Regions from separate parts of the Paenibacillus sp. BIC5C1 genome, predicted to be linked through region 3. Evidence: predicted binding sites of a transcription regulator. Region 3 holds the regulator's gene; each other region holds the start of a gene.
The links. Region 3 encodes Rex, which represses fermentation and respiration genes when NADH is low (regulators of the CRP and FNR family bind a similar motif). Its sites were predicted from a motif close to TTGTGAAATATTTCACAA; they were not measured.
Positions count from the first base shown of each region.

Region 1: RS891_RS18655 (cytochrome ubiquinol oxidase subunit I) is a predicted target of Rex. The motif match lies at 4,764-4,781, and genes of this name have one in related genera.
Region 2: nadA (quinolinate synthase NadA) is a predicted target of Rex. The motif match lies at 3,414-3,431, and genes of this name have one in related genera.

Region 1 is NZ_CP135922.1:4,210,027-4,216,279, forward strand. It holds gene cydC (thiol reductant ABC exporter subunit CydC) at 1-324, opposite strand, end outside; gene cydD (thiol reductant ABC exporter subunit CydD) at 321-2,159, opposite strand; gene RS891_RS18650 (cytochrome d ubiquinol oxidase subunit II) at 2,223-3,236, opposite strand; gene RS891_RS18655 (cytochrome ubiquinol oxidase subunit I) at 3,233-4,597, opposite strand; gene RS891_RS18660 (TlpA family protein disulfide reductase) at 5,229-5,753, opposite strand; gene ccmA (heme ABC exporter ATP-binding protein CcmA) at 5,798-6,253, opposite strand, start outside.
Region 2 is NZ_CP135922.1:62,949-69,201, forward strand. It holds gene tilS (tRNA lysidine(34) synthetase TilS) at 1-466, shown strand, start outside; gene hpt (hypoxanthine phosphoribosyltransferase) at 520-1,059, shown strand; gene ftsH (ATP-dependent zinc metalloprotease FtsH) at 1,161-3,206, shown strand; gene nadA (quinolinate synthase NadA) at 3,503-4,441, shown strand; gene nadB (L-aspartate oxidase) at 4,478-6,097, shown strand; gene nadC (carboxylating nicotinate-nucleotide diphosphorylase) at 6,094-6,253, shown strand, end outside.
Region 3 is NZ_CP135922.1:4,575,178-4,581,430, forward strand. It holds gene RS891_RS20240 (AAA family ATPase) at 1-980, opposite strand, end outside; gene RS891_RS20245 (hypothetical protein) at 973-1,500, opposite strand; gene RS891_RS20250 (cell wall elongation regulator TseB-like domain-containing protein) at 1,793-2,323, opposite strand; gene RS891_RS20255 (amidohydrolase) at 2,365-3,669, opposite strand; gene RS891_RS20260 (redox-sensing transcriptional repressor Rex) at 3,656-4,309, opposite strand; gene dinG (ATP-dependent DNA helicase DinG) at 4,552-6,253, opposite strand, start outside.

The DNA of each region.
Region 1 (6,253 bases), 370 kb from region 3:
GTTCAATATACCCGGCGTCAAAGGAATGAGTCGGGCAAAAAAGGATGTACGCAAACGGCTAAGCATGGAGAACGTCGCCCGGTGGGAATACAAACGCTCTCCGTAACGGCTCGCCGCCCGAAGCAGTCCAAGCAGCTTGACCAGCGAGGTGAGTACAATTAAGGTGTACAGCGGTGGCGCAAATACCGTTTGCGAAATCAGATACCCGCTCGCCGAGAAGAGAGCCACTCCTGCAATCCCTGCAATAAACCCACCAAGAATGGAAAAAATGATATCCTTGCGCTCCTGAATCATGGCTTTGGACAAGATTGCTAGCTCATTCATGCTAAGCCCCCCTTTCGTTGAACGTCAATCATCTCGGCATACTGGGGTAAACGCGCCATAAGCTCTTCATGGCGTCCCGTATCCAATAACACACCTTGGTCCATAAACAATATGCGGTCGGCATGTTGAATCGTATATAACCGATGAGCCACCGTAATCATCGTCGCTGTGTCTGCCAATGTGGCAATAGAACGTTGCAATATCTGCTCTGTGCGCAGATCCAGTCCTACCGTGGGTTCATCAAACAATATGATGGATGGCCGCTTCAAAAAAGCACGCGCCAAGGCAAGTCGTTGCTTTTCCCCACCAGACAGCCCCCGACCTCCTTCACCAACCAAGGTATCGAAGCCATGCTCCAATTGAGCAACAAGTTCGGCAAGCCCGGCATCCTCTGCCGCCTGCTCGATTTCAGTTCTGGACACGTTCTGCCCCGCACCAATCGCAATGTTCTCAGCAAATGTACCTGCAAAAATATACGGATGCTGTGTAATGTAGCTAATCTGTTCGAACCATGCAGCCTCATCATATTTGGATAGCTGCTGTCCATTTACCAGAACCTCTCCTGATACTGGCTTCAGCAAACCCGCAATGAGATGGAGTAACGTCGTTTTCCCTGAGCCACTTTTGCCGACAATGGCAATGTGTTCTCCCGGGTCAAGCTGTGCTCGACCCGTCTCAAGCTCGAATGATTCGGGCGCATATCGAAATTGGAGATGGTTCAATATTATGGACGGCGGCATGGAACTTCCATTGGAACGGTCCATTTGCAATGTCCCTATCCCGTTCTCCCTTTCCATCCGATCCATGTTATCGACCTCGTCAATTCCATCGGATGTACCTGATCCTTCTTTGCCATCTGCCGATTTACTCTCCCCAGCTGTTTCCTCAAGCATCTGCTCTACCTTACGAACTGCTCCCATACTTGTTCGCCCGCTGTGAAAAGCCGTTCCCGTATTTTTCAACAAACTGTAGAACTCGGGAACGAGAAGCAACACTAGAAACGCGGTGTGGAACGACATCGATTTGAATACAAGCAGCTGGATTGCCAGTTCAAGAGCCACGATACCGATGCTTAGCATTACGATCGATTCCAGCATGAACGTATTGGTAAATGCAATCCGCAAAATGCCCATCGTGGCATCCCGATATCCCAGGCTGGTGCGTTCAATCTCCTGCTGCTGACGATGAGCCCGTCCAAATATTTTCAACGAAACCAGCCCTTGAAGAGAGTCCAGAAACGTACCGGAGAACTCGGCCAGCTGCGCATATTTCTCCTCTGATTTGTTCTTCGTTTTCAGTCCCACCAAAATCATGAACAAGGGGATAAACGGAGCCGTAAACAGCATAATGAAGCCTGAATTGGCATGCTGCATAAACGTTACCACCAAAATCAGAATTGGAATGATGGCAGCCTCCATCATACGCGGCATATACTGACTGAAATAACTGTCAGCCTCATCCACAGCATCCAGAGCAACACTGACCTTTCCGCCTGTTTGTCCACGAAGGGTTGATGGTATCGATGCATGGGTCAAGTTTTGCAGCACGGCTGCGCGCATATTCTTCTTCGCACTGGAAGCCATATGCAAACCAACTTTTCCGTTCCCATAAGACAACCCCGTACGTACGACCATGACAGCCAAGAGTATCCCTAGCAGCATGACGACCGACGAAAGGGAGGCCTGCTCCACGAAAATCCGTTGCACTGCTTCAGCAAGCAGCGCAGCCTGACTTACAATTGCTGCACCCAGCGCAAGTGAAATCACTGCAAGGAGCACGAGACGTTTTCGCTGCCCAGACATTTGTTGAGAGATCAAGCTTGTTTTCCTCTTCATGCAAACTCTCCTCCTTTCTATGAACCTGTGAGATTACTCCCTTATGTCACATACTGCATTTAATTATTTTTTTCCCTTAACATAATCCGCATCAAACAGAAACAGTTTGAAAACCAGAATCAAGGAAGGAATCAACATACACATGCCACCGATAAACACAACTACCAGTGCGAAGCCCATCGCTGGTGAGGTCACACTATTCTGAATTGTAATGAACGGATCAAGGATATAAGGATATTGACCAATTCCATAAGCGAAAAAGGCACAGAAAAATTGCAGCATGATACATATAAACGCTAATCCGTAGCGGCGGCCGTTATAGATCAGCCACATCGCAATCATGAAGAAGGCAACGGAAAGCGCAAGCAGCCACCATAAATCCATCATATTTTGAAAATGTCGCACATTGTGCTGTCCCAAATAAATAAATGCAGTCAGTGCGATGATAATCGTCGGTGTGCTCCAGAACAGGGCATAGGTTCGCACCAGCTTCAATGCAGAGTGATCCTCTGCCCGCGACGCATAGAAGGCCAGAAAAGAGCTGCTAATGAACAATACGGATACAATCGCCAGTCCAACGATGCTCCAGGATAACGGATTGGTAAACAGCGTCCAGTAATCCAGAGAAACCGTCGAACCCTGCTTCACAATAAAACCACCTTCAGACAGCGTTAGCGCCACTGATAGCGAAGCGGGAATCAGCAATCCCGAAGCTCCATAAAGAAACAGATACACGATGTTATTTTTGGAGCCATAGTTCTCAAAGGCATAAAACGACCCCCGAATAGCCAGTAAAATGACCGCAATGCTTCCCGGTACGAGCAGCGCTGATCCGTAATAATAAGCTGTGTCGGGAAAGAATCCAACGATGCCAATATAGAAAAAGACAAAAAATACATTCGTAATCTCCCACACCGGTGATAAATAACGGGAGATCAGACGATTAATCAGGTGATCCTGTTTCGTCAAGCGTGCATAAAAGGCAAAGAAACCCGCCCCGAAATCAATGGAGGCTACAATCAAATAGCCATACAAGAACAGCCAGAGTACCGAAATGCCAATCAGTTCGTAACTCATGTACGCTCACCCTTTTCTGTAGACTGATTGCGCTTCTCCTTCATCCATTTCTCCATCTCGACTTCTGCCGGATTATTGTTGAATAAACGTCTTAATACGAGAACACACATCACTCCCAGAACGATGTAGAGGAGCAGGAAGAAGAAAAAGATCATTCTGATGTTGAGTGATGAAGTGGCGGCTTCCTCCACACGCATATATCCCCGGATAATCCAAGGTTGTCGTCCCAGTTCAGCATAGAACCAACCCAGCTCAACCCCGAGAAAAGCCATTGGAGCACCCAGCGCTATGATCCCAAGCAGCCACTTGTTCAGCTCATTGCGCTTTTTCCAGAACACAAACAGGAAGTACAGAACCGAGATAGCCAGCAGCGTAAATCCGATTCCCGCCATTAAATCAAACAGGTAGTGAACGAGCAGTGGCGGCCATTCGTCCTCCGGAAATTCCTCCAGTCCGGTTACCTCGGCATTAAAGTCACTAAAAGCCAGGAAGCTGAGCAGTTTCGGCAGGTGGAGGGCTCCTATAATTTCATGCTCTGCATTCAGCCATCCCAATAAAATCAAATCTGCGCCGCTCTCCGTCTCAAAATGCCATTCCGCAGCTGCAAGTTTCTCCGGCTGATGCTCGGCCAGAAATTTGGCGGACACATCTCCCGCTAATGTGTTCAGTAAGCCGAACAGCAGAACCACCGCCATCATGAGATTCAAGGCTTTTTTGTGGTAGGCGGATGCTCCTTTTCTCAGCATTGCAAAGGCTGCAATTCCGGCTAACAGGGCAGCTCCTGTCAAATAGGCCGAGCTTAATACATGAAACACCTTGGAGAATGTCGCCGTATTCAGCATCGCCTGCACCGGGTTAACCGCTGTGAATTGGCCTGCTTCCATGACAAAGCCTCCAGGCTGGTTCATGAAGCCGTTCACCGTCGTAATAAACACAGCCGACATACCTGCACCGGTGACGATGGGAATCGTCAGCAGCCAGTGGATGTATGGATTTTTGAATCGATCCCACGTATACAAATAAATGCCCAAGAAGATGGCTTCAAAAAAGAACGCAAACACTTCCATGAATAGTGGGAGTGCTATGACATTGCCTGCCAGTTTCATAAAATTCGGCCACACCAGGGCCAGCTGCAGTGAAATCGCTGTACCTGTCACCACACCAACCGCCACAGAAATGACAAACCCTCTTGACCACCTCTTCGCCATCAGTGTGTAATGGGGGTCCTTCTTGCGAATTCCCATGAACTCTGCAATTGCGATCATTAAGGGTACGCCGACGCCTAGCGTCGCAAAAATAGCGTGGAAGCCCAGCGTCATGCCTGTCACCAGCTTGCTCCACATCACCGTATCGATTGCCATTGTTTACTGCCTCCTTTCAAACTCTGTTCGATTTTCGTACTGATTTGAATCTTTTAATTATTAGGTCAGTCAGCCCTCGGACTACGTTTTTTATCAGGTTGATAGAAACCCCACTAGACTGGTTCAGGGTCTATCCATAAAGCGTTCCTCCATCGTTGTATGTACAAAGAGAATTTTTTCACAAAGTATGAGACGAAGGAGCTTTATCACACCATCATTGTGTATTGATACACATCGTTACTGGACTTAGCACGGTTTGGCGAGCAATGTTTTACCTGAAACGGAAGAGCCAAAGTACTTAACAGGACCTAATAGTTAAAATTATTATATCTTTGTGAATTAGCAATTCAATCACTGACACGTCTTCGTCCCTAAATGTTCAAGAAAGGATCAACTCTTTCTGACAACTCGGTGAAAAGCGTAAAAAACACCCAAAGGGGCTATTGATTCATTAGGCACAACCGTGGTATTGCAATTTTAAATTCTACTATGCATGCAAGATGTTCTGGAAAACCGTTCGCGGTTGCCCGGATTCTGATAGCATCTTACAAGTAAAACAAAAGAAGCCGCTCGTATAGCGAGCGACTTCTCCACTTCTTTTTGTTCATAAATCTGCATAGCTTCAATTCTATTACTGTACGGTATCCTCCAGCCATTGCTGCAAAGGAGTATCCTTGGTCAACTCACCGAGCAGAATGTGACTGAATATACCTTCCTGATCTATGATTAAGGTCGCTGGCAACCCGGTGATGCGATACAGGCTGGAGACCTTTCCGGTCACATCAATGATAAAAGGGAAATCGAATTGCTGTTTCTCCATGAATTCTCGAATGGTGCCCTTCGCTTCCCCCACGTTGACAAACAGGGTCTCTACATCGTTTTGATACGTCTGAGCGATCTGATTAATCATTGGCATTTCCCTCACACAGGGCGTGCACCATGAAGCCCAGAAGTTAATCATGACGACTTTGCCCCGATAATCGGAGAGCTTGACCTGTTCTCCCTCTGAATTAACCGCAGTGAATTCAGGAGCAATTACACCTGCTTCAATAGTACCGGTTCGTTTGGGCTCGGATGATGAAGTCCCCTGGTAAATTGCCCACACAGCGGCCAGCACAGCAGCCATTCCAATCAGGATAGTTATCAAACTTCTCATTTTCGAATTCATTTTAGCACTATTTTTTTTCAATAAATTCACCTTCATTTTAAGCCAAGACTATGATGAAATGCAGCATGAAGCGACCCGAACTGTTGACGAAAGTCTTCAGTAGGACCATTTCCCACATTACGTCCTTGGTTCATAAAAACAATCTGATCGGCAACATCATCTGCAATCTCAAGCTGGTGGGTGGAGAACACGACCATCTGTCCCTCCGCCTTGATCTGTTTGATCAGATTTGCAAACTCTTGCATCCAGAAGGGATCCAGTCCATTCGTCGGCTCATCCATGATCAGCAGCGGAGGCTTGGCCAGCAGAGCCTGGGCAAATAACACACGCTGCCGCATACCTTTGGAAAAGGTCGTGACCCGTTTCTTTTTTTGATCGGCCAAGCCTACCATCGTTAGCACTTCCGTTACTCGCTCTTTGGGCACTCTCCTAAGCGCCGCCCAGAACTGGAGCACTTCCTCTGCGGTCAAGCCCTGGTTGAAATGATA
Region 2 (6,253 bases), 2.6 Mb from region 3:
CACCCGGGAGTATGATCTGATCTCTTTCGGCATACGGACTGACGTACAGGATCAATCTTACGAATATCGTCTTGCTCAATGGAGCGGAACTTATGAGCTTTCTCTCGCGGAAATCGACCGGAATGTTCGGATCGTTCCGATGAGTCCCGAGGATTATCATGTACCGGAATCGGCGGACCATGCCGCATTTGATGCGGATCAACTGCTTATGCCGCTGGTTGTGCGTTCACGGTTACCTGGAGATACCATGAAAGTGATGGGATTAAACGGAAGCAAAAAGGTGAAAAATATTTTCATCGATGAGAAAATTCCCCCTTCTGTCCGTTCACGGGTTCCCGTGGTATGTGATGGAGCAGGCAATATCATCTGGTTACCGGGTGTTCGCCGGTCTAGTGTAGCTCCTGTCAGGGAGGATACTTCCGCAATCCTGTACATGACTGTAGGCGATTCAGCGATTCAGGGGTAGTGGTTATGGTTCAGGTAAGGCTTTCATATGTATAACTTAGGAGGTTCGCACAGTTGCAGAACGACATTCAGGAAGTATTGATCAGTGAAGAAGAGATTCAGAGTAAAATCAAGGAATTAGGCGCAACAATAAGTGCCGAATATGCAAATCGCAATCCTTTGGTCATTTGTGTGCTCAAGGGTGCGTTTATATTTATGGCTGATTTGGTTAAGAACATTACGGTACCTGTTGAGATGGATTTCATGGCAGTATCGAGTTATGGTGCTTCCACCAAATCATCTGGCGTTGTCAAAATCATTAAGGATCTGGATGAATCCGTTGAGGGACGCGAGGTTCTGATTGTAGAGGACATTATTGATAGTGGACTCACGCTCAGTTATCTGATCGAACTCTTGCAGAACCGCGGTGCTGAATCGGTCCGCGTAGTTACGCTATTTGACAAGCCTTCAGGTCGCAAAGTCGAACTTGAAGCTCATTACACCGGATTTGACATTCCAGACGCATTCATCGTTGGCTATGGCCTGGATTATGCCGAGAAGTACCGGAACCTCCCTTACATCGGGATTCTGAAACCGGAAGTTTACAGCAACTAATGCTTAAGCTAGTTCCAAGCCCATATCTGTTGGTGGCTTCTGTTGAGAAGCTACGTTGGGCTATGTTAAAATAATTACAGTGTCTCGAGAGGAGGTAGGGGATGAATCGGTTCATCCGGAATTCTGCTTTTTATTTGATTCTTTTTTTAGTTGTGGTGGGGATAGTCCAGTTCGTCAGCAATGGCGGCGAAGCCACCGATAATCCTAGATATGATCAGTTGCGCGCTGCGATCAAGGCCAACAACGTCTCTGAATTGACGGTTCAATTCAACGGTCAGACGTACCTCGTGACCGGTCAATACAGGGAGACGCCTGACGGAGCCAAATCAGAAAATTTCTCAACGTATATTCCTCCTACGGATGAGGCAATTAGTGAGCTTGTAACTGCAAGCGAAACGAACAAATTCCAATATCATCAGGAACCTATGAAAGGTGACAGCATCTGGTTGACGTTGCTGACTTCCTTCATTCCTTTGATCATTATGTTCCTGCTGTTCTTCTTCCTGTTTAATCAGGCACAAGGCGGCGGCGGTAAAGTAATGAACTTTGGTAAAAGCCGTGCTCGTCTCTATAACGAAGAGAAAAAACGGGTTACATTTGAAGATGTTGCGGGTGCTGACGAAGAGAAGCAGGAGCTTGTTGAAGTCGTGGACTTCCTCAAGGACCCTCGTAAATTCGCAGCAGTAGGTGCACGAATTCCGAAAGGCGTATTGCTTGTAGGTCCTCCGGGTACAGGTAAAACCTTGCTCGCTCGTGCTGTTGCTGGTGAAGCGGGTGTACCATTCTTCAGTATTTCCGGTTCTGACTTCGTTGAAATGTTTGTCGGTGTCGGTGCATCTCGTGTACGTGACTTGTTTGAAAATGCGAAGAAAAACGCCCCATGTATCATCTTTATCGATGAGATCGATGCTGTAGGACGTCAGCGTGGTGCTGGCCTTGGTGGTGGTCACGATGAACGTGAACAAACACTCAACCAGTTGCTCGTTGAAATGGACGGATTCGGAGCCAATGAAGGTATTATCATTGTTGCTGCAACGAACCGTGCTGATATTTTGGACCCTGCCTTGCTGCGTCCAGGACGTTTTGACCGTCAAATTACGGTTGACCGCCCTGACGTGAGAGGTCGTGAAGCAGTTCTGAAAGTACACTCACGCAACAAACCACTCACCAAAGATGTGAAGCTGGACATTATTGCGAAGCGTACTACCGGATTCTCCGGTGCAGATTTGGAAAATCTCTTGAATGAAGCGGCATTGCTTGCGGCACGTCGTAATCGCAGAGATATTTCTATGAAAGAAGTTGACGAGGCGATTGACCGTGTCATCGTTGGTACGGAGAAGAAAAGCCGTGTTATCAGTGACCGTGAAAAACGTATTGTCGCTTATCACGAAGCAGGTCATACCATTGTAGGTTACTTCCTGGAACATGCCGATATGGTACATAAAGTTACCATTATTCCGCGCGGACGTGCGGGTGGATATGTAATCATGTTACCAAAAGAAGATCGTATGCTTGTTACCAAGCAAGAATTGCTGGACAAAATTACAGGACTCCTTGGAGGCCGTGTATCCGAAGAACTGTTTATCGGTGAAATCGGTACGGGCGCATATAGTGACTTCCAACAAGCAACGGGTATCGTCCGTAGCATGGTTATGGAGTACGGTATGAGTGAGAAGCTGGGACCTATGCAGTTTGGTAGTTCACAGGGACAGGTATTCCTGGGTCGTGATATCGGTCACGAACAGAATTACTCGGATTCCATTGCATACGAGATTGATCAGGAAATGCAACGCTTTATTAACGAATGCTATGAGAAGTGTAAAGACTTGCTCGTTAAGCATTCCAAAGAAGTGCATCTGATCGCTCAAACGTTGTTGGAAGTGGAGACTTTGGAAATGGATCAGATCAAGCAATTGATCGAGACCGGTTCTCTGACTCCAAAAGATGAAAACAGCAACGATGGCGAAGGTACGCCTAGCGAAGGCGGAGAGGCAATCATCGACAACATCGGTGATGTACGCGTCCGTATCCAAGGCAAAGATGAAACGCCTGAGCCACCAGCCGGAGATATTCCTAACGAAGCTCCGAACCTGGACAAAGGAAACAGCAATGACCCAGATGATGGTGGAACGAAGCCAACGTCTTAATTTATAACACAATCTGTCTATAGTGGCAGATGACAAGGAGAGCCCTCGGGCTCTCTTTTTTTATGTATTCCTTCAAATTGTATAGATAATGATAACCGGGAGCTTTAGGGCGAACTACGTAGGAAATGGGCGGTTATGCCCTTGTTCTGGGGCGTTTTCATTTATTGACAGAGTCGTGAACGTTGTGTACATTAGGTGTTAAACCGCTTGTGATTCGTTTCTCAAGCGAAAATAACGACTTGGATTTGCCATATAAAACAGCGTATAAGGCTGTCCCGATAAGGAGAGGATCACAGGTGGAAGCTCTGGCTTTAGAGCGCAAGGCTGAGATGAACCGGGAGCTGCGCGAGCGGCTGATGGAGTTGAAGAAGGAACGTAATGCTATTATTCTTGCCCATTATTATCAACGTGACGAGGTACAAGAGGTCGCTGATTTCCGGGGAGATTCGTTTTTGCTGGCTCAGAAGGCGGCACAAACCGATGCGGATGTTATCGTTTTCTGCGGGGTTCATTTTATGGGTGAAAGCGCTAAAATTCTTGCCCCTAACAAAACGGTTATCATCCCTGACGAACGTGCAGGCTGCCCAATGGCAGACATGGTGAACGTTGAAGGCTTACGTAAGTTGAAAGCACAGCACCCGAATGCCAAAGTTGTAACGTACATCAATTCCTCAGCTGAGATCAAGGCAGAGACCGACATCTGTTGTACATCGGCCAATGCTGTCAGAGTCATTCAATCTGTTGATTCCGATGAAATCATCTGGGTACCGGATAAAAATCTGGGACATTATGTGCAACAACATACAGACAAGAAAATGATTATCTGGGAAGGTTACTGCAATACCCATGATATGCTGACGGTCAAAGACGTGGTTGAGATGAGAGCGAAGCATCCAAATGCAGAGTTTGTTGTTCACCCGGAATGTCGTCCTGAGGTCGTAGAGATGGGTGATTTCGTAGGTAGCACAACCGCCATTCTGGAATATTGTAAAAATTCATCCGCTAAGGAATTTATCGTAGGCACTGAGGATGGTACAGGATACCAACTGCGTCTCGATAGCCCGGACAAACAATTCCACTTTGCTACGAAGTTCCTTGTATGTCCGAATATGAAGGTCAACAACTTGAAAAAGCTGGTTAAATGTCTGGAAACGATGAAGCCGCAGATTTACGTGCCATCGGCTGTTGCTGACAAAGCCAGAGAATCACTAGAGCGCATGTTACTGGTGAAGTAGCATGCGCTACTCTTGCTCCAAGACAGGTGAAATAACATGATACCGCAATATTTAGTGGATTTTGATCTGTCCGCGCTGCCGATGGTGGAGACGGATGTGCTGGTTATTGGTTCAGGCATTGCTGGTTTGTTTACTGCGATCAAGGCGAGTGAACAACGCAGTGTGTTGATGATCACGAAGAAGTCGTTACTGGAAAGTAACACCCGGTATGCGCAGGGGGGAATCGCTGCGGTTATTGCTGAAGATGATTCACCTGCCTACCATTTGCAGGATACACTTGTTGCAGGAGCGGGATTATGCCGCTCCGAAGCAGTCGAAGCATTGGTGAACGAGGGCCCTGACGGAGTGAAAGAACTGATTCGCTTGGGTACTTTGTTTGATCTGGAGAACGGCGAGTTGGCGTTGACGCAGGAAGGTGCGCACAGCCACCGCCGTATTTTGCATGCCAATGGGGATGCAACGGGATATGAGATTGTGCGTGCACTGGCTGCACAGGCGAATGAACATCCGGGGATTGAAGTGTGGGATGAGCATTTTGTCATTGATCTAATTACAGAGCAGGGAGAATGTGTAGGTGCGCTGGTTCAGAAGGCTGATGGTTCGCAAGTATTTGTGAAAGCAGAGGCAACCGTACTATGCTCTGGCGGGGCTGGACAGTTGTATCGATATACGACTAATCCGGAAGTGGCTACAGCAGACGGCGTGGCGATGGCCTATCGTGCCGGAGCAGTTGTCCGGGACATGGAGTTTATTCAATTCCACCCGACCTCACTTTGTTATCCAGGAGCACCACGTTTCCTGGTGTCCGAGGCTGTACGTGGCGAAGGAGCTTATTTGCGCAATGTGAAAGGCGAGCGCTTCATGGAACGGTATCATGCACAGCTTGAACTGGCACCACGTGATATCGTTGCGCGGGCCATTGTCAGTGAGATGGAATCGACAAACAGTACCTTTGTATATTTGGATATCACTCATGAACCGTCGGAGATGATTAAACATCGGTTTCCTACCATCTATGAGACCTGTATGCGATACGGACTGGATATGACTACAGACTGGATTCCGGTCGCTCCTGCTGCACATTACATGATGGGCGGAGTGAAGACGGATCTTAGCGGGGAGAGCAGCATTGGCAGATTATTTGCCTGCGGTGAGGTATCTTCTACCGGAGTGCATGGTGCCAATCGTCTGGCAAGCAACTCTCTCTCTGAAGCAATCGTATTTGGCCGGAGAATCGTGGATCGTATTCAAGCCCTTCCTCCACTAGCTCCGCTACAGACAAGAATTCCCACATCAACAAGCATTCGCAGGAGCATAAAAGAAGAGCAGAAGCCGGTGTCCGAAAGACGCTTGCGTCTGCAAAAAATGATGGTACGTCAAGTGGGGCTGCGCCGGAATGGGGCTAACCTGCAAGGAGCAATAGAGAAGCTGCAACAAGAACTGCAATTTTTTGATCAGAAGTTTACTCACAAAGAAGAGATGGAATATGCCAACCTTTTGACCTGTGCCTGGTTGGTTACCACTGGAGCATTACACCGCGAGGAAAGTCGGGGAGCCCACTACCGTGAGGATTTCCCGCAGCGTGACGATGCCGTATGGCAGAAGCATAGCCTGCAGCAGCGAGAACAAGCGATTGTGGAGGAATTGATGTCATGATACTGAACGGATATAATGAAGGACTCATCGAATCAATCAAAAACTGGCTTCGTGAGGATGTTGGCGCAGGCGATGTCACAACAAGTGTGACAATTCCTGCTGGCAGTCAGTCCAAGGCCGTTATACATGCCAAAGACAATGGAATCATTGCAGGGA
Region 3 (6,253 bases):
CTGGATTCGCGGTCTGTCTTCTCACCCATCATTACTTTATCAATCGCAAGGGACAGATGACGCTGTTCAATGTTGGGCAGCCCATCCCTCATCGCGTAAATTGCGGCTTCGTTCATCACGCTTTCCAGTTGTGCTCCAGAAAAACCATAGGATTCCTCTGCTGTCTTCTCAAGGCTGACCCCTTCCAAAAGAGGTTTATTGACCGCATGCAGCTCCAATATGTGTTTTCTGCCTTTCTTATCCGGCAAGTCTACCTGAATATGACGGTCAAAGCGTCCTGGACGTGTCAACGCGCTGTCCAGCATTTCTTTACGGTTCGTAGCGGCGATCACGAGGATGCGCGGTGTGTCAGAAGAGTATATGCCATCCATCTCCGTCAACAGCTGATTCAGCGTCTGATCATATTCACGCTGTTGTCCGCCTTCCCGTTTTCCACCGATCACATCAATTTCATCGATAAATATAATGGCATTTTCCTTATTTTCTTTAGCAGCACGTGTTCTTGCATCACGGAATAAATCCCGTATTCTGCCTGCACCTACACCAACATACATCTCAACAAACTCACTGCCTGAAGCAGCTACAAAAACAGAGTCGGTATAATGAGCAGCAGCTTTGGCCATCAAGGTTTTACCTGTTCCTGGAGGACCAGTAAGCAGAATACCTTTCAAAGGACGAATACCAAACTTCTGAATTTCTTCATGTCGAATGAGAAAATCAAGCGCTTCTCTCAGTTCCTGCTTGGCACTCTCCTGACCACCGATTTCTTCAAAAGTCAGCTTGGAAGGTCCTTTTTTCTTGCGTTTACGTTCCTGACCTGCTCCCACCGTAATTCCGCCACGCATTTGCATCATAAGCAGCAGAGCACCCACAAGCATTGCAGCAATCAGAATAGGAATCATGTTTACACCGATAAAAGCGAGAAAGATTATTAATACGGGTACAAATCCAATGGCAATTTCTTTCGTCCATTTAGGCATTAGGCCACACTCCTATCTGACCGGGCACACGCGGCAGAATGATAAACTTGCTGGCATCTCCATCTCTGAGACTGACATATACATTATTGTCATCCATGGCTGTATTTACCTTGATCCCATTTGTAGCCATTTTAGACAAGGTCGGTGTAATCTCGGTGTATTGCTTGTTCTCCATCGCTTGAGCTACAGTAAACATCGCGCTTCCCCACCAGCTCTCCAGCGCTTCGTTGGAATGATCCACGACATCCAGCTTCAACGAACGAGTGCCAATCAAGGTCTGTCCTTCTTTGTGAATATATTGTACCAACCTGCCCAGATCAACATCCGGCTGCAGATCGAGTTTCAACTGTACATCATTGCGGTTAATAGTTAATTGAACATCATTGACTCCATCGTACTGGGTAACCATCTTTTCAATTGGGCTTTGCACAGCCACATGACGATACACAAACCAACCTCCAAACAACACAACGGCTGAAATGACGGCAGTCAGAGCAATAGGCAATACTTTTATCTTCAAGTGAGTTACCCCTCCTAAATTTTGGCCCATCCTATAACTTGTAGGCAAGAATATAAATATGTGTACGTAACGTCCTGTGATGTGCCTAACAGGATTTATTTGTGTATGATGTATCCTTGAATACATATTTGAGTATATCACATCGTATATACAATATCTAAGGCGAAAATATGAATTTTAACTATTCAAATCCAAAATGATCAAGAAAATACGTCAAAGAACCGGTTCAGTCGGGTTTCCGTCTGCCGGTTCTTTAATGTATTCTTTTCAGACGATAACACGTCTGCTAATTCTAGCTGTTCGGTATTGTATAGACCAGGTCCACCTGTTCCCCGTTGCTGAAGCGGTAAAATCGATAATAGTTGTGAGTATCATCGTTATAATACACTTGCCATACATAGATCCCATTCACAACACCTGGCATAATGCGCTTGATCTCTCCACCCGGAACTTCAGAGCTGAACCGATTTCGAATCTGAGCTTCATTCATGCCGTTCTTTAACAGTTCACCGTGCACCGCATTGGTTCCCGTCACAGGTTTATTATTCTCATCAAACTTGATCCATACCATGACATCCTGGTTATCCTTATCTTTGCCGACCAGGGTCCAGTATATGTTGTCTCCGCCGTCTTTTTGCCCCCAGACATACTTACGCAACTCTTCGTGGGACGTAATGCCCAGCTGTTCCTGAGCCGCCTGTATAGCCAACGCTTCTTCCTTGCGCTGATCCTGAGTCACATAGACATAATAACGCTGAAGTCCAAACAAAATCAGAACCAGGAGCAGCAGCGAAATCCATATCCACTTCTTTTTTTTCTTCAAAAGCCGAACTTCCTTTCCCTATGACGCTGCTGTCCTTGTAATTAACGGGCCAGCAGACTGTCAAATGCCAGTTGAGACTCACGCAGAATGCGCTCTTCATCCATTGTAAGACATTCGCCATGTTTAACCACTTGTTTACCATCCACCCATACATGCTCCACATCTTTGGCCGATGCGGAGTAAACTGTATGGGAAATCAGATCCGTATGCGGATAGAAATGGGCTTGTTCGATGTTCAACGCAATAAAATCAGCTTTCATGCCAACTTGCAGAGCGCCTGTATCGTTCAGGAATATGGATTTGGCACCATATGAAGTTCCAAGCAGAAGCGCTTCCCCTGCCGGCACTGCAGTAGGATCACCGGACACCCCTTTGTGAATCAATGCAGCCAGTCTCATCTCTTCAAACATATCCAGGTTATTGTTACTCGCTGGTCCGTCTGTTCCGAGGGACACGGTCACGCCTGCTTTCAGCAGATCAGGTACTCGTGCAACACCTGAAGCCAATTTCAGGTTGCTGCCTGGATTGTGGGAAACCGCTACATCATGCTTCGCCAGAATCTCAATCTCCTCATCATTCAGATGTACCGCATGCGCAACCAGAGATGGACGGGAGAAAAATCCTAGCTTCTCCAGATGTGCAACCGGGCGCAGACCGTAATCAGCCACATTCTGCTCCACTTCGCGAAGTGTTTCAGACATATGCGTATGCAAAGGCAGATTCAGGTCATGAGCAACCTGTACCAGCTTCTCTATGTAATCCGGAGGGCAAGTGTAAGGGGCGTGCGGAGAAATTACGGTTGTAATTTTTCCGTCTGCTTGTCCATTCCATTGACGAGCAAATGCTGCAGACTCTTCGAGCTTGCGCAACTGTTCTTCTTCTGAGCAAAGTCCGATTACCCCACGTGCCAGAGCAGCCCGAACGCCGGATTGTTCCACCACTTTCGCAACCTGATCCATATGATCATACATATCTAGGAAAGCTGTTGTTCCGCCCTTCAACATTTCAAGTACGGAAAGTGATGTGCCCCAATATACGTCTTCAGACGTCATTTTGGCCTCCATTGGCCACATTTTCTCCTGCAACCATACTTGTAACGCCAGATCGTCTCCATGGCCTCTCAGAAGCGACATGGCCGCGTGACCATGCGTATTGATCAGACCCGGCAAGAAGAACAGTCCTTTTCCGTCCACCTTTGTCAGGCTTTCGTCTCCTTCCGGCAATGTCTCACCAATATGCACAATCTTGTCATTCTCAACAACCATAAAACCTTGAACCACGTTCCAATTCGTACCCTCACTCACGGCAAATTTGCCGTTGTGAATGACCCATCTATTTGTCGTCATCTTCCTCGTCGTCCTTTCCATTCTCCAAGTAATAAGCCAGGCTAAGCAGATCCGTCGTAAAATCGGCATGATGAATGCGGATATGCGGCGGGGTCTTCAGGATCGTAGGCGCAAAATTCAGGATCGCTTCAATTCCTGACTCAATCAGCTGATCTGCAACATTTTGGGCTTCCGTATCCGGAACCGTGATAATACCTATACGAATGTTATCTTTTTTGACCGAATCCGTTAATTCATTCATCGGCTGCACCGTCAGACTGTTGATTTGGCTCCCAATCTTCGGACCGTAGGCATCAAATACAGCGACGATCTTCATGTTGTCTTTGAGGTAGGCATTGTAATTGGACAAAGCATGTCCCAAATTACCTGCTCCGACAAGAGCCACATTGATCTGCTGGTCTATTTTTAAAATATGGCGGATTTTCTCGATGAGATATGAAACGTCATACCCGATCCCTTTACGACCAAAGTCACCGAAGTAAGCCAAGTCTTTACGAATCTGGGCAGGATTCAGATCCAGCCTCAGTCCAAGTTCTTGTGAAGAAACCGTATTGACTTCGCGCTGATGCAGTTCATTCAAATAACGCAAGTAAACAGGCAATCTACGCACCACGGCTTCCGAAATTTTATCTGATTTCATTCATTGCTCCCCCTTACCAAGGCCACGATAGATAGATGAAAAGATGAGCACCCTGTCGGCAACGATGTAAAATGACTACTGAATTCAACAGGATGCTCCTTGTTATAAAATCGATTATTGCTTCAATTGCTTTCGCTTGGAATCCCTTTACTCGTTTACCCATGAAACGAATGAATACTATATCTCAATTTTACCGCCAATCACTGGCGTCTTGCAATAATGGAAGCTACAGAGCGTATCTATTATTGTTGTTCATCGGTTGGTCTCTCGAGCCACTCCGAAATGCGTGGAACCATCTGCTCGGTGAGCATGTGTTCCATTTTGGGACCAGGCAGTGAATATAAAAAGTACTTGCCATAATACGCTTCAATGACGCGTGTATCGTACACAATTACAATGCCTCTGTCTTTGCCTGTGCGAACCAGCCTGCCAAATCCCTGCTTGAAACGAATAACGGCTTGTGGCACGGACAGCTTCATGAACGGGTTTTTCTTCTGTTGTTGCAAAAGCTCACTCTTCGCTTCGACTAAAGGATGGTTCGGTGGCTGGAAAGGCAATCTGACAATCGCAAGACAGGTCAGAGCCTCTCCGGGAATGTCCACCCCTTCCCAGAAGCTGCTTGTGCCAAGAAGCACCGTTGCTTTTGCATCCTGGAAGCGGCGTGTAAGCTTGGAACGGCTGCCGCTGTCGACCCCCTGCCCCAGCAAAGAGATATCGTTGCCTGACAAGGCCTCCTTAAGCGGGTCATACACCTGGCGCAGCATGCGATAGGAGGTGAACAACACCATCATGCGTCCACGGGTCGCGATCGCCGTTTCCGCAAGCGAATGCACGAGCATATCCACAAAGTGGGCATCACCTACGCTGCCCTTCACACTTGGGAAATCACGCGGAATGACGAGTAGGGCCTGTTCGCGATAATTGAACGGTGACGGCAGCATCGACGTTAGCAGACGGTTATTCTCGGCAGCTTCCTGCAAGCCCAGCTGTTCGATCATGAATTGAAATGACTTGTCAACGGAGAGCGTAGCCGATGTAAGCACAACGCTTTTCTTTTTATCAAAGAACATATCCTTCAACTGTGCACTGACATCGACAGGAACAGCATAGAGTTGCAGTGATTTACTGCGGAACTGGCCGCTAGCCTCCATCCAGTACACGGTGTTCGCATCATCCATCCGCATGAAGAAACGCAAATTATCCTTAATTGTTGCCAAGTCCTTGAGCAGACCTGATATATCCGTAATCAGACTATCCGACTGATAATCGTCCTGATCTTCTTTCACTTCAAGCAGCAGCTTGTCTCCTTTACGAATCAAGTCGCCAAGGGTGACATAGATCTGATTTTCAACATCCTGCAATTCCTGCCATTTGGCTGGTTTTTGCGAAGGCTTCAGTCGGAGAGAAAATTGTCCTGTCTCGCCTGGAGAAGCATCGCTGCGTTCGGGCAACAGGCCAAACAGTGTATCGCTGAGTCGATCCCATATCTCCTTGACTTCGACCGCAAGCGGGAACATCTGATCGATCATGGAGCCCCACTGTACCGAATTTTCATGTCCCGATAATTGAGAACGAAGCATAGGCAGTTGGCCATTACGGCTATCTTTGAACAGTCGGGTCAATGTATGAACCAACGTGAAATATTTCATATGAAGACCAAGGTGTTTACCTGCTACATCCTCCAGATGATGTGCTTCATCGATGACGAGACTTTCGTAGGCTGGCAGCAACTGATGTGCTGCTTTGACATCCGTAAACAATTTTGAATGATTCGTAATGACGATATCGGATAGCCCGGCTTCATGTTTCGCCCGGTGATAGAAACATTTGCGGAACCAGGGACAGGTACGTCCAAGACAGGATTCTGACTCACTCTGTACCGTCTCCCAGAAGTCTCCTCCGCGTCCGCTTAGATTAAGCTCCTCGTCGTCACCAGTCTCCGTC